Regions from separate parts of the Paenibacillus sp. EPM92 genome, predicted to be linked through region 1. Evidence: riboswitches for the same ligand, from Rfam matches in the RefSeq annotation. Region 1 holds a riboswitch; each other region holds the start of a gene.

What was found. Region 1 has a riboswitch for cyclic di-GMP ahead of JMF85_RS03745 (HD-GYP domain-containing protein). Riboswitches for the same ligand answer to the same signal wherever they lie in the genome.
Region 2: it holds a riboswitch for cyclic di-GMP, as region 1 does, so the genes downstream of both, JMF85_RS01615 (bifunctional diguanylate cyclase/phosphodiesterase) here and JMF85_RS03745 (HD-GYP domain-containing protein) in region 1, are expected to answer to the same signal.
Region 3: it holds a riboswitch for cyclic di-GMP, as region 1 does, so the genes downstream of both, JMF85_RS08075 (EAL domain-containing protein) here and JMF85_RS03745 (HD-GYP domain-containing protein) in region 1, are expected to answer to the same signal.

Annotation. Positions count from the first base shown of each region.
Region 1 is NZ_BCPS01000023.1:16,823-20,899, reverse strand. Features, by position in the region: gene JMF85_RS03750 (AraC family transcriptional regulator) at 1-1,215, shown strand, start outside; cyclic di-GMP riboswitch class I at 1,416-1,498, shown strand; gene JMF85_RS03745 (HD-GYP domain-containing protein) at 1,644-2,618, shown strand; gene JMF85_RS03740 (response regulator) at 2,657-3,016, shown strand; gene JMF85_RS03735 (DsbA family oxidoreductase) at 3,125-3,760, opposite strand; gene JMF85_RS03730 (ABC transporter ATP-binding protein) at 4,071-4,077, shown strand, end outside.
Region 2 is NZ_BCPS01000009.1:82,201-86,277, forward strand. Features, by position in the region: gene mreB (rod shape-determining protein) at 245-1,312, opposite strand; cyclic di-GMP riboswitch class I at 1,490-1,576, shown strand; gene JMF85_RS01615 (bifunctional diguanylate cyclase/phosphodiesterase) at 1,752-4,077, shown strand, end outside.
Region 3 is NZ_BCPS01000043.1:54,888-58,964, forward strand. Features, by position in the region: gene JMF85_RS08070 (metallophosphoesterase) at 1-1,095, shown strand, start outside; cyclic di-GMP riboswitch class I at 1,343-1,429, shown strand; gene JMF85_RS08075 (EAL domain-containing protein) at 1,509-3,914, shown strand; gene JMF85_RS08080 (MFS transporter) at 4,008-4,077, opposite strand, start outside.

The DNA of each region.
Region 1 (4,077 bases):
CTGGAGCTGATCCGCTTCCGCATTCCTCAAGTTCGGAGCTGGATTCAAGATTTCATCGGAGACTCCGGCGACGACGCGGCTCATTATTATCAGCTGCAATCACATCTGTACGGATTAGCCGCGGCCTACATGACGACAATTCAAAAGCCGAAACAGCCGGAGGCGGAGCTGCTGGATTACGTCGAGCAGACACGTCAGTATATGGTGGAGCGGTATAACAATCCTTTCGATATGGAGGAGATCGCGCGTTTGTCGGGGGTCGGATCGAGCCGGTTTTATCAGGCGTTCCGCCGCCATACAGGGCTGAGTCCGCACAAATACATGACGAAAATCAGGCTCGACATGTCCTTGTCGCTGCTCGCGGATTCCTCGCTGCCGATCCTTGATGTGGCGCATTCGGTCGGGTATCCGGACGAGTACTATTTCAGCCGGTTGTTCAAGAAGCATATGGGGATGTCTCCGACAGAATATGCGTTGTCGGCGAGAAGGAAGATCGCCTGTCTGGCGCCGATCTTCCTCGGAGATCTGTCCGTGCTCGGCATTACTCCCCATCTCGTTCTGGAACGCGGGTGGTGGGAAGCTCCGGAGGAGGGACTGCGCAAGGTAGCGGAGGAGGCGCCGGAGTTCATCTTCATCCCGCCGGTAACGGATGATGTGCATCGCGCCTTGTCCCGCATCGCTCCGGTCGTCATGCTCGACTGGAAGCGTTATTCCTGGAAAGAACGCCTGCTCGATATTAGCCGGGCGCTCGACATATCGACGGTAGCCGAGCGTTGGCTGTCCTATTTCGAAGTGAAGACGGAGAATGCGCGTTATCTGGTGCGCAAACGGCTCGGGGACGAGTCGGTGCTGCTTGTCAACGCTTCGGGTCTGGGGTTTCGCGTATTCGGCATGCAGATGCGGAAGATGAAAGATTTGTTCTACGACGATCTGCAGGTGACGCCACCGGCACTTGTCCGGAACATGAGCTTTCTCGATGTCGCTTCGGTGCAGGAGCTGTCCGAGCTTGACAGCGACCATGTGGTGTTCCTGGTCGATATTGCCGATTCGGAGGATCGCTGCGCGGAGCTGGAGCATCACTGGCGGAGCCTGAACCGGGACCGCCCGAAGAAAAACTGCTTCTTCATCCGCACCCGCCAACCGCTGATGAACAACGCCGCTGTGCACGAGAGCCTCGTCGACCAAATGGTAAGCCACTTGGTGCAGTATACCTGACCCGGCGATTGCCAGAAACGCAACATAATTCGTGACTCCAGGCAGAAAAACCAAAAGTGCGAACGCATAAGTTTTATACGGCAGGACCGTCCGACGCTTCGGGCGGTTTTTTTGTTCGACAAAAAGTGATCATTATTTACAATATTAGTTCGTATGTGCTATGCTGAGCTAAGAGTTTATATGGAAATTAGTTCTAACAACCTATGTAAAGGCAAACTTATTGAAAGATAAGGACGCAAAGCCACAGGTCTAATGCGGAAGCTATGACGGCTGGGCTGCCATCGAGGCTAGATCGCGACAAACTACCTGATATTTGGCTGAGGTAGTTTCTTTTTTGAAGGTCGAGTAACGAGGAGCAGCGGTAAGGAACTTCAACGGCGGCGCATCGGACAAACCAATCGACTTTGATGAAAAGGGAAGTGAGCTTGATGAGATTTATCCCGATTACCGAATACAACGAACAAGCCATGATGCTGGCTCAGCCCGTATACGACAACAAGCGGCGCATGCTGCTTGCGGCCAACAACACCATTCATCCGAGGTATCTGGAGAAGCTGATCCAGGTCGGCATCAAGCAATTGATCATTGAGGACGCCGAGTCCAAGGGGATCACCTTGGAAGAAATGATGGACATGCCCACCTGGATGGATGTCATCGACAACGTGCAGGAGGCTTATGCCGCCGTCAAGGCGAAAAAAGCTTTTCCCATCCGAAATGTGCTGACAGGCGTCAGCCGTCTGATCAGAGAAGTTCAAAGCCGGCCGGTCGTCATCCCGGTGCCTTCGAGAACGCTTGCGGAAGAGCTGAAGCCTTACGCTCATGCCGTCAACGTGGCTTTGCTGGCGCTCCAGGTCGGCAAGGCGCTCGGTTACAACGACCTGATGCTTCGCGATTTGGCGGTAGGCTGTTTGCTTCACGATATCGGCAAAGTGACGGCGCAACAAGAGACGGGGCATCCCGAGGCCGGTTTCAACCTGATCCGCGGCATTCGCGAATTCAGTCTGCTGTCGGCGCATATTGCGTATCAACATCATGAAACCCTCGACGGCCATGGATACCCGCGCGGCATCTCCGGGGCAACCTTTCACGAGTATGCGCAAATTTGCGGCGTGTGCAATCTGTACGAGAACCTGATCTCGGTGCAGGATGCGGCTCCTCACGATGCGATGGAACGCATCATGGCTACGAGCAGCATCAACTATAACGCGGATGTGGTCAAGGCTTTCGTAAGAGCCGTTCCCTCGTACCCGCCAGGAACGAAAATTCGGATGCAAACCGGCGATAACGCGATCGTGACGAAAATCACCGATCATATGCAGCGGCCGGTCGTTCGCTACCTGACGACGGGACAAGAAGTTTCATTAGCCGACAACCCTACGCTCATGATTGCCGGCTGCTGTTGATCGGCAGTTCATTTTAATTTCGAAGGAGCAGACAACGGATGGCTAACATTATGATCGTGGATGACGCAGCTTTCATGCGCATGATGCTGAAGCAGATGATAACCGAGTTCGGGCACCAGGTGGTGGCCGAAGCGCAGAACGGCATAGAAGCCATTGCGGCTTATGAGAAGTTTCGCCCGGATCTGGTGACGATGGATATTACAATGCCCGATATGGACGGGATCGAAGCCGTTAAGAACATTAAGAGCATAGACGCTGGCGCCAAAATCATCATGTGCTCGGCAATGGGGCAGCAAGGGATGGTTCTGCAGGCCATTCAAGCAGGGGCGAGGGATTTTATCGTGAAGCCGTTTCAGAAAGATCGGGTAGGCGAAGCGATCTCCAAAATTTTGGGCTAGCGCATCGCCGGCCAGAACAAGGGATTTGATTTTCATAACGGAAAAAAGCAGCCTCCCTTCGGGAACGACGGCTGCTTTTTTGTTTTACGGCTGCGCCTGGCTAACGGCTTAGCCTTGCGCTTCGGAGACGATTTGCTCCATCACCTTGATCATTTGCTCAGCGGGATAAGCGCCGGAGAGCGCGTACTTGTTATCGAACACGAAGAAGGGAACGCCGGTAACGCCGATGCGAGCCGCTTCTTCCTGATCGGCGTTCACCCGCTCGGCGCCTTCGCCTTGCTCCAGGCGGCTGCGCAGCGTTTCGGGGGCATGTCCCTGGGCTGCGGCGATAGCCAGCAGCACCTCCAGCTGCGCGATATCCTGGCCATCCTCGAAGTAGGCCTTCATGATCCCGTCTACGAGCGCAGCTTGCCGATCCTCCGGCAGCAGCGCGACGAGCCGATGCGCCAGCAGCGTGCTGGGCATCCGGGTCACCCGATCGAAGCGGAAGGTGACGCCCACCGCCGCGCCCGCTTGCGTGACGCGCTCCGTCACCTGCGCTACCCCGGCGGGACCGCCCATCTTTTTGCCCATCGCGTCGTGGAAGGGAAGTCCTTCGGGCGGCAGCGACGGATCAAGCTGGAACGAGCGGACGCGAATCGTCGCTTCCTTGCCGCCGGACCATGCGGCCAAAGCGTCCTTTAAGTTTTGCTTGCCGATCCGGCACCAAGGGCACACCATATCGGAGTAGACGTCTATTTGCATAAAGCAGCACCTCCACTTTAATTTCATAAGTAACTCTAGTATGGGACATTTAGGGGCGGATGGCAATATAAGATTAGAATCAGGGACAAGCAGAAGCACGTTCGTGCGTTTTGTGTTTCGACCGTGAGTATGGCATGCTAGGGAGTAGCATTTACCCACCCGCGCCCGCGCACAGTCTGCTGCCGATTGCCGGACAGACGGCACACCTTGTTCATATATCGTTCACGCCGCACTGGTACACTGGAAGCATCGGGCGAACTAAGAGCGCCGCACCATTCAGCACCCGATCTGAAGGAGGAATTTCCTTTATATGACAC
Region 2 (4,077 bases), on a different contig from region 1:
CGCTTGCTCGATCTATCCGGTCCCGGCGACTTCCGCCCGGGATAACCGACTCTCTTTTAACCTGTGTATAACCTCGATTGTGGATATGTTAATGAATGTACTAAAACCTATGCACAGGAAGATGAGATAGCCTGTTAGTAATGTGTATAAGCCTGTGAATAACGCAGGTCATTTCCTTGTCATGGATGCGGACGATCGTCTTGCCGCCGACCGGCAGCCGCCCCATGGACTGTTCACAGCTTCCTTACATTTCGGCTTGCTGGCCCGCATCCTGCTGCACCGCCGATTCCGGTTTGGCCTCCCGCCACGCCGGTACGCGCTTGCTGTTGTGCGCGCCGAGCATCATGCCGGTGCCGAGAGCGGTACATTCAAGCGGATGCTCGGCAATATGTACGGGAACCCCGGTCTCCTCGCGGATCCGTTCATCAATTCCTTCCAGCAGAGCGCCGCCTCCGCACAGCAGAATCCCCTGCTCCACCACATCCCCGGCAAGCTCGGGCGGGCACCGCTCCAACGTCGCGCGAATAGCTTCGACCAGCAGCTGCAGGAAATCATCCACCACCGTGTATATTTCCCGGGAGCTCAACTGGATCGAACGGGGCAATCCGTTAATCACATCCCGCCCCTTAATGCCGAGAGTACGTTCTTCGGAGGAAGCACGGGCCGTTCCGATTTGTTTCTTGATTTCTTCCGCCGTTCGTTCCCCGATCTCCAGGTTGTACTGCCGTTTCACATAATCCATAATATCTAGGTCAAGAGACATCCCTGCCCGGTTCACCGTATGGCTGGCCACAATGCCCCCGAGCGACAAGATGGCCACTTGACAGCTGCCTCCGCCAATATCGAGCACCAAATGACCGATCGGCTCGTCAATCGGAAGTCCTGCCCCAAGCGCAGCAGCCAGCGGTTCCTCGACCGCAATCGCCCGTTTGGCTCCCTTATGGACGATCGTTTCTTCAACGGCCCGCTTTTGCACATTGGTAATGCCGCAAGGCACGGAAATATATACTTGAGAGCTTCGCAGCAAAGACGAGCGGCCTTGTATTTTTTTGATAAAATGCTGAAGCATGCTGCTGGTCAGATCGAAATTGGCGATGACGCCATTCCTCAAGGGATAGGTGATGTCGACATGAGCGGGAGCTCGTCCGATCATCGCTTGCGCCTCCGCGCCTACGGCCAGCAATTCGCCGGTGCTTTGATGAAAGGCGACTACAGACGGTTCGCTCAGCACGATGCCTTTACCCTGCTCGAAGATCACCGTGTTTGACGTTCCTAAGTCAATACCGTATAACTTGTCAAATCGTTTAAACATGAAACTTCTCCTCCTTTATTGGAAACCCGATGCGCGATTTGGAGGTGGATCAGCCGGATCTTCTATAGTATTCTGCTTCACTTGCAAATTTGAGGGGTAACTAGCAAAAATCGTGAAAATCTTCAAATATTTTTGACAAAATACGACAGATCGTTTATTTTTAAATGATATAGAACTAAATACCTACGGCAAACTCGTTCGAAAGGCGGGGACGCAAAGCCACAGGTCTTCCGCAGTTTCTGCGATGATGGCTGGGTTGCAATTTAAGACACTACCTTTCGGTAGTGTTTTTTGCTTAGTGGGCGGTTTGTCATTCACAAGGTATGGATCAAAACTATCGTGGATGGGAGCAGCTATTTTGTTTACAAGAACTTCTTCACCTGTCGTTTCATTCTTTTACCTGGTCCTGTTGCTGGTCTTAGCTTGTTTGGGAAACATCATGAACCTGTCTCTATTTTATGGAGTCGACTTTATATTCGGCAGCATCTTTGTATGGCTCATCATGAAGCTCTATGGATTTAAATGGGGATTGATCGGGTCTATTCTCGCAAGCAGCGCTACCTTAATTTTATGGAATCATCCGTATGCTATGCTGGTCTTTATTGCAGAGACGATATTCGTCGGCCTCTTCTACCGGCAGAAGATCAGCAACTTCGTCTTCCTGGTCGCGTTGTTCTGGATCCTGCTGGGCATGCCGATGATCTGGTTATCCTATCATTATGGATTGCAGATGGACGCTACGGCTACGTTGACAGTTATGCTTAAGGATGCTGTCAACAGTATTTTAAATGCTTTGATTGCAAGCCTTATCCTCACTTATTTGAGGGCTCCCATGGGGACCGGTCGAACCTCCAAAAAAACGTCCCGTTCTTTGTACGATATTCTTTTTAACATTTTTGTCGCCTTAATCGTCTTTCCCCTGCTGCTTGTCATGATCATGGTGAGCCGAGAGGAGATTAAGAAAACCGATGCGGCGATTCAGGAAGCGGCGGAACGCCAATCGGAAATCATTGAGAACGATATCAGCAACTGGAGAAACGTTCATGTGTCGGCTGTCGAGCAATTTTCCAATCTCGCGGCTGAAACTGATCTGAACGATGCAGAGGCTCTGCAGAGGCTTACTGCTCATTTTAAACAAATTTTTCCTGATTTTCATAATATGTTCATCACCAATGCTGCAGGAACAACCGTAACCTTCTATCCCTTACATAATATGAACGGCCAACCTACGCTCGGTTTGAACTTCTCGGACAGGCTGTACTTTATACAAAACAAAGAAAGCTTACAGCTTGTCATTTCCGATGTTTTCGCTGGAAGAGGCGGCGTGTCCGAACCCGTCGTAAATATCAGCGCTCCGATCATGAGCGGCCGGCAGTTCCAGGGCATTGCCGGCGGGGCCCTGGATCTCGGTTATATTAGCCAAAGAATTCAAGCACTCACAACATATACGAACATCCATGTTACCATCGTGGACCGCAACCGGCACGTGATCGCCAGTACCCGTTCCGCGAATGCCGTTATGCAGGAATATGACTGGAAAAAAGACGGCGAGATTCACGACTTGAAGGACGGCTTCTACTATTGGCTCCCCAAAAATATCAAAAATCCGATGAAACGGTGGGGAAACTCGTCATACATCAAGATCACGCCGTTATCAGGCCTTGGGGACTGGACCGTCATCGTGGAATCGTCGTTTGCGCCTTATCAGAACGGATTGTACAAGTCCTATATCAAAACACTTACGATCCTGTTGATTTGCGGACTGATCGCAATCATTACGTCCTTCTTCATCAGCCGTTCGATCGTAAGGCCGATCATTCGGTTAGCGCATACGACAACGGACTTACCCAATAAAATATTGGAGAAAAACGCCGTTCATTGGCCCAGCAGCCTATTGACCGAAATTACGATTCTCATTGCGAATTACCGGATCATGGCCGAGAGACTTCACTACATGTTTCGTGAAATTCAGCATCTTGCCTATTACGACCATTTAACAGGCCTTCCCAACCGGGTGCTGTTCAATCAGGAATTGGAAGTTTCGTTAGAGCAGAGTAAACGTAACGGGCAGACGGCAGCCATCCTTTTTATTGATTTTGATCGTTTTAAAGTGATTAACGATACCCTTGGACATCGGAACGGCGACCTTCTGCTGCAGCAAGTCGCGGAAAGGCTGAAAGGCAGCATCGAAAGCAATGATTTCCTCTCTCGTATGGGCGGAGACGAATTTACTGCGGTATTCCCGAACATGACCCGTGAACAAGCCGCCCAAGCCGCGCAAAGCATGCTTGATCTGTTTACCGCTCCTATCCTGATTAGCGGTCACGAAGTGTTCATCACCCCCAGTATCGGAATCAGCATGTATCCGGACGACGGGGAAGATCAGGAAACGCTTCTTAAGAATGCCGATCAAGCGATGTATGCCGCCAAAGACAAGGGCAAGAACATGTATCAATTTTATACGTCCGAAATGGATGAGGCTTCCTGCAATCAAATGACGCTGGAAACCATGATGCGTAAAGCGTTGGATCATGGCGAATTCGAGCTTTACTATCAGCCCAGAATGAATGTAAGGTCAGGAACGTTCAGCGGGCTGGAAGCCTTGATTCGCTGGAGACATGCGGAACGCGGCTGGATTCCTCCGACCGATTTTATTCCTCTGGCTGAAGAGACGGGGCTGATCAATCCGATCGGAGAGTGGGTTTTATATACGGCTTGCGCGCAAAATAAAGCTTGGCAGGATGCCGGATATCCGCCATTTTCCG
Region 3 (4,077 bases), on a different contig from region 1:
AGCGCTTTCATCGGATGGAGCGGCCTGCAGTATTGGAACGTTGTCATGCCCGCAGCCCCCGACGCGTTGTTTATATTCGTGTACGTGCTGCTGGCTTTCTCGTATTTGATCGCGATGCTGGCCCGCCGCGCGATGCCGTACGCGTTGTACAAAGCGCTCAAGGTTATCGGTTCCTATGGAATTGGGCTGTTGTTCTACGCGGTTCTGCTCGTGCCGCTCGCCGATCTGACGGCCTGGCTGCTCATCTTAACGGGAACCGATGCCTCGGTTGCCGTCACCGTCGTCGGCTCCGCCGTACTGGCCGTCATGGCGGTGCTGCTGCTGGTCGGCTCCTGGAACGCGTGGAATCCTATCGTCCGCCGTTACGACATCGAGATCGTGAAGCCGGGCGGAGGGCGCAAGGAGCTGCGCATTGCCGCCGCCTCGGATCTGCACCTCGGCACGATGGTCGGCAAACGGCATCTCTCCCGGCTGACGGAGCGGGTGGCATCGCTTGCGCCGGATCTCATTCTGCTGCCGGGGGATGTGCTCGACGACAGCATAGAGCCTTTCGTACGCGAAAATATGGCTGAGGTGATGAGCGGGCTGCGCGCTCCCCTCGGCGTGTACGCCGTGCTCGGCAACCACGAATATATCGGCGGCCATATCGCCGAGTATGTGGAGCGGATGCGGGCGATCGGCATCGACGTACTGCTCGATCGCGTCGTGGAGCTCGAGGACGGTCTGTATGTCGCCGGGCGCAAAGACCACGCCGTAGAGAGCTTCACGAACGAAGGACGGCTTACCGTCGATGCGCTGCTGGAAAGCTCGAACGTGGATCGGTCCAAGCCGATTATACTGATGGATCATCAGCCGCATCAACTCGGCGCAGCCGCCGAAGCGGGCGTCGACTTGATGCTGTCCGGGCACACGCACCGCGGCCAAATGATGCCGAACCATTTGATTACACGGCGCCTTTTCGAACTAGATTGGGGTTATTTGCGCAAAGGCGTCATGCATGCGATCGTCTCCTCGGGCTTCGGTTCATGGGGACCGCCGCTGCGTATCGGAAGCCGATCCGAGCTGCTGGACATTCGAGTTACCTTCCAAGGGTAATTCATCTGAATGCAGGTATACGTCTCAAAAATGGTGACCGGATCACGATCGGCCCTGCGACTGTCTGGCTGGACACTCGCAGGGCTCCTCGTGCTGTTCGCCAGAAGATGGACACGATCGCCGCAATCGCAAACAGGGGCGGCTTTACGATTCGTCAAAATTCGGGAGGAAACGCCGGGCATCATACATCCTGCAAAAAACGCTTTCAATTTTCGACAAAGCATGCTATAAAAGAACTAGACATCACCTAAAATTTAGGCAAACCATATGAAAATATGGGACGCAAAACTACAGGGGCTACGCGCCATTCGCCGCATGCCAGCCAGTTGCCGTTTTCCGTTTATGGGGAATGAACCGATCAGCCCTCCGTAACTGAATGAGGCATCACAGCACTCGATTCGGAGGTAAGAGACATGTTTTATTTTCTTCTTTCCCTCAGTTTGTTTTTAACTCCTGTTTTCATCCTATTCTATATGGCTGTTGAAACGCTGCAGCGCAACAAGCGTGACCGGTTGAACCAATGCGCCTCACTGTTTTTCTTCTCCGCCATGCTTATGTTGTTCGGCAATTTTATGACCAGCTTATTCACGGTTCCTTTTTCGGGCAAGATAAGCTACTTGTTTATTTATCTCCCCGCGTTTGCGGCGATGTGTTTGCTCATCCGGTTTTGTGCGCTGCTGAGCGAGCGGGACCGGGCGATGAGCCGCCCCTTGTTGCTCATTCTTTGCTATGCGCCGCTCCTCTCGGGCCTATCGACCTTGCTCTTTCCGCAGTGGTCCTACATCGAGATCGCTGAGATCGGGGGATGGCGTTATCATGAGGTCAGTCCGCTGTTAATGGGGGTGACGGTCGTGACGGCCGTGTACACGATGGGGCTGTCGCTCTATTTGGTCGGCGCCGGTCTGCGCGAAGCGGCTGCTCTTCAATTGAAGCTCAAGCGCAAGCAACTGCAGATGGTGATGTGGGGGGTTGGTCTCGGAGGAGCATGGGCGGTGCTGCTTGCCTCTCATAAGCGATTTTCTATCGTGCCGGACGATCTGTGGATGCCCGATCTTAGCATGTTCGGCGTTTTGATTTATGCGTTTTTCATGCGGTATGCGATGATGAAGTATGATTTCCTGCTTTCTATCGAACGTAAGATATTGTGCGAAATGTCGCCGGTGTCGATTCTGATCGTGGACCGGAACGGTATCATCCGGGAAACCAATGCCCAGACGGAGGCGATGCTGGGACCCTTGCACCAGGAGCCGGCAATGCGCCGGCTGGATGAATGGTTGACCCCGTGCGAGGAGGACGCTGCGAAGCCGGCAGAGGATTCGCGGCGCGAAGCACTGTATAGAGGAGAATATGCGGTTCACAACAGGCAAGGCGACATCAGGTTCGTTCGCGCCGACAGCGAATTCATCTATACCGCCGGGGAGCGGTTTCAATGCGTCGCTTTATTGGATATTACGGAAACGAAGCTGGCAGAAGCGAAAAATCGGCATTTGGCGTACCACGATACATTGACGGACCTGCCGAACCGGTTTATGTTCCAGCAGCGGCTCCAAGAGTCATTATCCGCCGTCAAGCATCATCAAGGATCAATTGCCGTCATTCTTATCGGTTTGGACGGATTCAAGAAAGTGAATGATTCGCAAGGCCATCATGTCGGAGATTTGCTGCTGCAGCATGTGGCCGATATTTTGCTGAAGAGAGCGGCGCTCGACGCGACCGTCTTCCGTTTAGGCGGAGACGAGTTTGCGATGATCGTGCCGCATTCGGAGAGCCAGGCTTCTATTTACGAGCTTTGCCACGACATTTTCGAGGGATTTCAGGCGCCGTTCTTGTATAAGGATAAGTCCTATTATATTTCCGCCAGCGTGGGCGTCTCTCTCTTCCCCGAGCACGGGCAACAGGCGGAACAATTGCTGCAGTTTGCGGATTTAGCGATGTACCATGCGAAGCAATCGGGAAGGAACCGGTACGTGTTGTATGATCCTTTCATTCATCGGGAAGAGCAGGAGCGGTTCCGCATGGACGGCTGGATTCGCAAAGGGCTGAAACAAGGGGAGTTTGCGCTTCATTACCAGCCGCAGGTCGATATGGAGAGCGGGCGTGTGACCGGAGCGGAAGCCTTGATTCGCTGGCACCACCCGGAGGAGGGATTGATCCCGCCCAACGAATTTATTCCGCTGGCGGAAGAATCGGGCACGATTGTCGATATCGGCTACTGGGTGCTGGACACCGCCTGCGAGCAGCTGCGGAAGTGGATGGAAGCCGGGTATGCGCCGCTCTGCATATCGATTAATTTGTCGGCCAAGCAGTTCCTTGATCCGAAGTTTCCGGATGTGCTGGCCGATACGCTGAATCGGACCGGCATCGAGCCTTCGCTGCTCTGTCTGGAGATTACGGAGCGCACGGCGATGCTCGACAAGGGGGGCTGCGCCGACATTTGCCGGGAAATCATGTCGTTCGGCGTCAAGCTGTCGATCGATGATTTCGGTACAGGGTATTCGTCGTTGGTTTTGCTGAAGCAGCTGCCGGTTCACTCGATCAAGATTGACCGCTCGTTCGTCATAGAGCTGGAGACCAACGACAGTGACCGGGCGATTATTATTGCGATGATCGCGATGTCCCACAACTTAGGCAAGAAGGTGGTTGCCGAAGGGGTGGAGGAGCTCGGCCAGTGGAACATGCTGGCGCGGCTGGGCTGCGACGAAGTGCAGGGGTATTTCGCCAGCCGTCCGCTGCCGGCCGACGAGTTTGTTCGCTTTCTGGCGAGGGAACGACAGCAAGGGATCAGCGTGATGCCCCCTGCCTATCACATGCATAAGTAGAAGCAGCGGCGATGTCCGGTTTGGCGTTCTTTCCGAATCCATCCCCGGAAGGGGCGAAAGCCAAATAACCGTTCAGCCCAGAGGGCCGAACGGTTATTTCTGCTGCAAGGCTTCGCCGGGCGTAACGGATGAGGCCTTCCGGCGAAACATCCAAATGATCCCC